Regions from separate parts of the Labrys sedimenti genome, predicted to be linked through region 2. Evidence: riboswitches for the same ligand, from Rfam matches in the RefSeq annotation. Region 2 holds a riboswitch; the other holds the start of a gene.

Region 1 (3,688 bases), on a different contig from region 2:
CTGGGCACCCAGGACTTCGCTACGCTCCAGGATCTCGACGTCGGCGCCACGGGAAGCGCATTCCATCGCCGTGACGAGGCCGGCGACGCCGGCCCCCACCACGGTGACGCGCTTGACGTCATTCGGCCGGGACATAGAGGGCCCCGCCCTGTTCGAGGAATTCGCGCGATTTCTCCGCCATGCCCTGCCGCGCGGCTTCCTCCATCGCCCGGACCTCGTCACGCAGATCCTGTGTGATCTTCATCGAGCAGAATTTCGGCCCGCACATCGAGCAGAAATGCGCGACCTTGTGCACGTCCTTGGGCAGCGTCTCGTCGTGATAAGCGCGCGCGGTATCCGGATCGAGGGAGAGGTTGAACTGGTCCTCCCAGCGGAAGTCGAAGCGTGCCTGCGACAGGGCGTCGTCACGAATCTTGGCGGCCGGATGGCCCTTGGCGAGATCGGCGGCATGGGCGGCGATGCGATAGGTGATCACGCCGGTCTTGACGTCGTCGCGGTTGGGCAGACCGAGATGCTCCTTCGGCGTGACGTAGCAGAGCATGGCCGTGCCGAACCAGCCGATCATTGCCGCACCGATGCCGGAGGTGATGTGGTCGTAGCCCGGCGCGATGTCGGTCGTCAGCGGCCCGAGCGTGTAGAAGGGTGCTTCGCCGCAGGCGGCGAGCTGCTTGTCCATATTCTGCTTGATCTTGTGCATGGGCACATGACCAGGACCCTCGATCATCACCTGGCAGCCCCGATCCCACGCGATCTTGGTCAGTTCGCCCAGCGTCTCCAGCTCGGCGAACTGCGCGGCGTCGTTGGCATCGGCGATCGAGCCGGGGCGCAGGCCGTCGCCGAGCGAGAAGGAGACGTCATAGCGGCGCATGATGTCGCAGATGTCGCCGAAATGCTCATAGAGGAAGCTCTCGCGATGGCCGGCCAGGCACCAGCGCGCCATGATCGAGCCGCCGCGCGAGACGATGCCGGTGACGCGGCTGGCGGTGAGCGGCACATGGGCGAGGCGAACGCCGGCATGGATGGTGAAATAGTCAACGCCCTGCTCGGCCTGCTCGATCAGCGTGTCCTTGAACACCTCCCAGTCGAGCTTGAGCGGGTCGCCGTCGACCTTCTCCAGCGCCTGGTAGATCGGCACCGTGCCGATCGGCACCGGCGAATTGCGCAGGATCCAGGAGCGGATGTTGTGGATGTTGCGCCCGGTGGAGAGGTCCATCACTGTGTCGGCGCCCCAGCGCGTGGCCCAGACCAGCTTCTCCACCTCCTCGGCCGCACCCGATGTGACGGCGGAATTGCCGATATTGGCGTTGACCTTCACCAGGAAGTTGCGGCCAATCACCATCGGCTCGAGCTCGAGATGGTTGATGTTGGCGGGCAGGATGGCCCGGCCCAGGGCGATCTCGTCGCGCACGAATTCCGGCGTGACGAATTCAGGAATGGCCGCGCCGAAATCCTCACCGTCGGCCCGGCGCTCGGCTGCGCCTTCGAGGGCTTTCTCACGGGCGAGATTCTCGCGGAAGGCGGCGTAGACCATCTCTTCGGTGACGATGCCGGCCCTGGCGAATTCATATTGTGTGACGAGTTGGCCGTCGGCGCCGCGGCGCAGCTTGCGTGTCGCCGGGCACGGCGCCACCAACCTGTCGGCGGAGACATTGCCGTTGTCCTCCGGCTTGACGATCCGGCCTTCGATCGCGCCGAAGCGGCGTGCGGCGATCCAGTCCTCGCGCAGGGTCGGCAGGCCCTGCTTCAGATCGATGCTGGCGCCATCCTCGGTATAGGGGCCGGAGGGATCGTAGACGCGGATAGGGGCGAGCGAGGCGTCGCTCAGCGCGATCTCGCGGAAGGGCACCCGCATCGCAGGGTGCGAAGCGGGAGCCGCATAGACCTTGCGGGAGCCGGCGATCGGACCGGTGGTCACGCTTTGCGGCGCGGCGATTTTGGTCTTTGGGGTTTGGACGTTCATGGATCTCCTCCTCATTGCGAGTCATGGAGATCCGGGGCGACGATTGTCTGGGCCGAACCGGCATCGCAGCCAGCTTCGGGGGCTTCAAGCCAAAGAATACAGCCAAAGCCCTGTTCCCGTCCCTTCGCCGGCATGACCCGGATCAGGTTCGAAGGGTTCGGCTCTAGGCCATCTCAGCCCTGCTTGCGCAGGACACCCCTCGGAACGATTCCAAGGTTAGACCCGGAATCGGCCTGCGTCCAGAGGGAAGGATTGTCGCATTGTCTTGGAAGGAGAGAGGCTGTGGCTTCTGTGCTACGGGCGCTTGCCCTGCTCACGCACGAATTCGATGCAGCGATCGAGGTGGTCGCGAAGTCGAATGGCCGTGTCGAGATCGAAATTCATGTAATTGGTTGGCGACCCTTCGGCGCCAGCATATCCGTCCGGCTTCATGGAGAGGCCAATGACCAGCGACCTGTCATCCAGCGTTTTCTTGACGCGCCATTCCAGGAATGAATGTGCGTAATTGCCATGCTCCTGCGGCGTACTGAAGACTACCGACCCAAGGAGGGTATTTAAACTCTTCGAGCCTGACAGCAGACCTTTGAACATCGCCCACATGGCAGCACCATTGGATATCGGATACCGCAATCAAGACGGTGTGCCCATGCCGCTGTCAAGCTGGTCGGTTCTAGTGGCAGGTCATTGTCGCTTCTCACCCCCGCCAGGCCGCAGCGATCATGTCGGAGGCCTTCTCGGCGATCATCACCACGGGCGCATGGGTGTTGCCGGAGACGATGGTCGGCATGACAGAGGCATCGGCGATGCGCAGGCCTGAAATACCGCGCAGGCGCAGCTGAGGGTCGACCACCGCCGCCGCGTCGGTGCCCATCCGGGCCGTGCCGACAGGGTGGAAGATGGTTGTGGCGATGTCGCCGGCGGCCTTTGCCAGATCATCCGCCGACTGGATCGCTGGCCCTGGCTTCAGTTCTTCCGGCCTGAAGGCCTGCATGCGTTGGGTCGCCATCAGGCGGCGGGCCGCGCGGATCGAATCGGCCGCGACCACACGGTCGCCTTCCGTGGAGAGGTAGTTCGGCGCGATTTCCGGATGGGTCCGGACATCCGGCGAGACGATGCGGACATGGCCGCGCGCTTCCGGCCGGAGATTGCAGACGGAGACGGTGATGGCCGGGAAGGGATGCAGCGGCGAGCCGAAAGCGTCGAGCGACAGGGGCTGGACGTGGAACTCGATATTGGCGTCGGCAAAGCGCGGATCCGATTTCATGAAGATGCCGAGCTGGCTCGGCGCCATCGCCATCGGTCCCGAACGCTTGAGCGCATAGGTGAGGGCGATCTCAGCCTTGCCCAGCAGCGAGGCCTGCCACTCGTTGAGGGTGCGCGCGCCGCTGATCTTGAAGATGGTGCGGATCTGCAGATGGTCCTGCAGGTTCTCGCCGACCCCCGACGCGTCGAGCACGAGCGGGATGCCGTGCCTGGCCAGGAGCGCTGCCGGCCCGATGCCGGACAGCTGCAGGAGCTGAGGCGTGCCGATGGCGCCGGCCGTCAGCACCAGCTCGCGCTTGACCGAGACTCGGGCCGGCTTGCCGTCCAGGCTCAATTCGAGGCCTTCGGTGCGTCCGCCGGCAACGCGGATCCGCTCGGCCATCGCCCCCGTGAGAATGGTGAGGTTCTTGCGCTGCTTGATGGGATTTATGAAGGCCCTGACGGCGTTGAAGCGAAAGCCGGCCT
Region 2 (3,688 bases):
CGGAGGTCATCCTGCAGGATCCGGCCTTGTTCGCACTCGTCGACGGCTGGCTCAACGAGCAGGAGCCCACCGACTTCACCGAAGTGCTGCCGATGCTGCGCCGGGCCTTTTCCGGATTCGGCATTAGCGAGCGCCGGCGCCTGATGGCGGAGGTGGCGAAAGCGACTTCCGGACGGCAGGCACTGCCGAAACACTCCGGCGACGATCTCGCCGCTCCGGGTTTTGCCGCCGCCTTGCCGCTGCTCACCACGATTCTGGGGCTCGACGCGTATGATCGATGAGACAAACGACGACATCGGCATGGAAGCGGCGGGGACTGCAGGCTCCCCGGGCGAACGGCGCCGGCGTTGGCGCCTGGCTCTGGGCGGGGACGACGATACCGATCTCTCGCCGGACGATGTCCGCATGGATCGCGCGCTTTCGGCGCTTTATGGCGATGGCGAGGGCGGCAAGGGAACTCCAGGCCGGCGCGGCGGCCTGGGCGGCTCGGCGCCGCGCGTGGCGCGCTGGCTCGGCGATATCCGGGAGTTCTTTCCCACGCCCGTGGTGCAGGTGATCCAGCGCGACGCCTTCGAGCGCCTCAACCTCAAGGCGATGATGCTGGAACCGGAGTTTCTCGCCACGCTCGAGGCGGACGTTCATCTGATCGCAGATCTCATCAGCCTGCGCTCGGCCATGCCGGACAAAACCAAGGACACCGCCCGCATGGTGGTGAAGAAGGTGGTCGACGAATTGATGAAGCGTCTTGCCCAGGCCACGGCCGAAACCATCCGAGGCGCGGTGTTGCGCGGCAGGCGCACCAGCCGGCCGCGTTACAACGACATCGACTGGCCGCGCACCATCACGGCCAATCTGCGCCATTGGCAGGAGCAGTACCGGACCGTGGTGCCCGAAAGGCTGGTCGGCCATGCCCGGCAGACGCGGACGAAGGCCGAGCTCGATCAGGTCATCCTCTGCGTGGACCAGTCGGGCTCGATGGCGACGTCCGTGGTCTACTCCTCGATCTTTGCGGCGGTGATGGCCTCGCTGCCGGTGATCGAGACCAAGCTCGTCTGTTTCGATACCCAGATCATCGATCTGTCAGAGGAACTCGCCGACCCTGTCGAGGTGCTGTTCGGCGTGCAACTCGGCGGCGGTACGGACATCAATGCGGCGCTGGCCTATTGCCAGGGCCTGGTCTCCCAACCGGCCAAGACTCATCTCGTGCTGATCACCGATCTCTACGAAGGCGGCAATGCCGCGGAGATGCTCGGGCGGGCCGCGGCACTGGTGGCCAGTGGCGTCAATCTCATTGTGCTGCTTGCCTTGTCCGATGATGGACGGCCGGGCTTCGATGCCAATCATGCCCAGAAATTCGCGGCGCTGGGCTGCCCGGTCTTCGCCTGCACGCCCGACCAGTTCCCGGACATGATGGCGCATGCGCTCAAGCGCTCCGACCTGCAGGAATGGGCAGCCGGGCAGGACATCGCGACGGTCCGGGCCTGAGGGAACCACCGGTCGGATCGGCACATCTTTAGCGTGCGCTCTTTGGGAGCAGCCGGCTCCCGCAAAACAGGCTTTCCCTCGTCCCGGGAAAACGCTAACACGGGAATCGTCTCATGGGGTGCCCGCAAGGGCTGAGAAGACGACGGCCGCAAGCGACGTCTAACCCATCGAACCTGATCCGGGTTGTGCCGGCGGAGGGATGAGCTTCGAAGCTTTCAGCTTCACCTCGATTTTCTTCACCGCCGTCATCCGTATCGAACCGTTTTCGACATGGAGGACGCTATGCTGAGGAAATTGCTCGCCGCTCTTGCACTGGCCACCGTCGCCACGACGGCCTCGGCGCAGGACAAGCCGGTGCTTACCGTCTACACCTATGAGAGCTTCTCCGGCGAATATGGACCCGGCAAGCCGCTGCAGACCGCCTTCGAGGCCAAGTGCAACTGCAAGCTGACCTATGTCACTGCGGATGATGGTGGCGCCCTCTTTGCCAAGCTCAAGCTCGAAGGGGCCTCGACCAAGGCCGACGTCGTCGTCGGGCTCGACGACAATCTGATGGGAGAGGCGGAAAAGTCCGGCCTGTTCGCGCCGCATGGCGTGGCAGCCGAGAAGCTCTCTCTGCCCGAGCCTTGGACCAACAAGACTTTCATTCCCTATGACTGGGGCTATTTCGCCTTCGTCTATGACAGCGACAAGCTCAAGAACCCGCCGGCCAGCCTGAAGGATCTGGTCGACGACAAGAACGGCCCCAAGCTGGTGATCGAGGATCCGCGCACCTCGACGCCGGGCCTCGGCCTGCTCGCCTGGATGAAGGCCGTCTATGGCGACAAGGCTTCCGATGCCTGGAAATCGCTGAAGCCTCGCATCGTCACGGTCACCTCGGGCTGGTCGGAAGCCTATGGCCTCTTCCTGAAGGGCGAGGCCGACATGGTGCTCTCCTATTCGACCTCGCCCGCCTATCACATCGGTGCCGAGAAGAAGACCAACTACAAGGCCGCGATGTTTCCTGAGGGGCACCAGACCCAGGTCGAGGTCGCCGGATTGATCCAGACCTCCAAGCAGCAGGATCTCGGGCGGCAATTCCTCACCTTCCTCATATCCGATGAGGCCCAGGCCGTCCTGCCCGAGACCAACTGGATGTATCCGGCGAGGACGCCGGCTGCCGGCCTGCCGGAGAGCTTCAAGGCCGTTGCCGTTCCGGCCAAGGCCCTGATGGCGGATCCGGCCAAGCTCGCCGAGAACCGCAAGGCCTGGATCGACGAATGGCTGGCCGCCATGGCGAAGTGAGCAGGGATGTGAGAAGGCGCTTGCTGCCTCATCCTCGATGCCCGGCCTGATTCTCCTCGGCGGCCTCGCCGCACTCGTGCTCACCGCGCTCGCCAGCCTGTTTCTCGCGGCCGGCGGCGACGCCTGGCAGGGCAATGTCGGCTATCTCGTCTCGATTGCCGGGTTCACCGTCTATCAGGCGCTGCTGTCCACCTTGCTGTCGCTCTCGTTCGGGGCGTGCGTCGCCCTGGCGCTGGCGCGGCGGCAATTTCCGGGACGCCGGCTGCTGCTGGCCCTGTTCGGGGTCGCGGCGGCGCTGCCCTCGATCGTGGCCGTGTTCGCCTTTGCCGGCATCTATGGCCGGGCGGGCATTGCCAACACCGTGCTGGGCGCCATCGGCCTGCCGGCCATCTCGCTCTATGGGCTGACCGGCATCCTGCTGGTACATGTCTTCTTCAACGGCGCCTTTGCCAGCCGAGTGTTCCTCGCGGCGCTGGAGACCGTGCCGGGAGAGCATTGGCGGCTGGCAACCTCATTCGGCATGCCCCCTACCACGATCTTTCGCCGCATCGATTGGCCGGTGCTGAAGCGAGATCTGCCGGCGCTGGGGCTCCTGATCTTCATCGCCTGTGCGACGTCCTTCGCCATCCCCCTTACGCTCGGAGGCGGGCCGGGCAGCGCCACATTCGAGGTCGCGATCTACCAGGCCATCCATTCCGATGCCGACTTCGCCAGGGCCGCAGTGCTGGCCCTGTTGCAGATCGCCGCCATGGCGTTGCTGGTGACGCTCGCCGCGCCCTTGCTGGTGCGCCCACCGGAGGCAGCGAGCGTGGGACGCAGGCTGGAGAGGCCCGATCGGGAAACTGGCTGGTTGCGCCTGGTGGACGCGCTGGTCATCGGCCTTGCCCTGCTTCTCCTGCTGCCACCCTTGCTCGCGGTC

What was found. A riboswitch is a leader RNA that binds a small molecule or an ion and turns the genes downstream of it on or off. The one in region 2 is predicted to bind thiamine pyrophosphate.
Region 1: another riboswitch for thiamine pyrophosphate. It lies ahead of thiC (phosphomethylpyrimidine synthase ThiC); the one in region 2 lies ahead of thiB (thiamine ABC transporter substrate binding subunit).

The regions. Positions count from the first base shown of each region.
Region 1 is NZ_JAXOUF010000003.1:400,056-403,743, forward strand. Features, by position in the region: gene thiO (glycine oxidase ThiO) at 1-135, opposite strand, end outside; gene thiC (phosphomethylpyrimidine synthase ThiC) at 119-1,960, opposite strand; TPP riboswitch at 2,063-2,170, opposite strand; gene U1R88_RS13475 (hypothetical protein) at 2,255-2,560, opposite strand; gene U1R88_RS13480 (GMC family oxidoreductase) at 2,655-3,688, opposite strand, start outside.
Region 2 is NZ_JAXOUF010000002.1:1,005,150-1,008,837, forward strand. Features, by position in the region: gene U1R88_RS11050 (DUF5682 family protein) at 1-281, shown strand, start outside; gene U1R88_RS11055 (VWA domain-containing protein) at 301-1,485, shown strand; TPP riboswitch at 1,590-1,702, shown strand; gene thiB (thiamine ABC transporter substrate binding subunit) at 1,756-2,769, shown strand; gene U1R88_RS11065 (ABC transporter permease subunit) at 2,807-3,688, shown strand, end outside.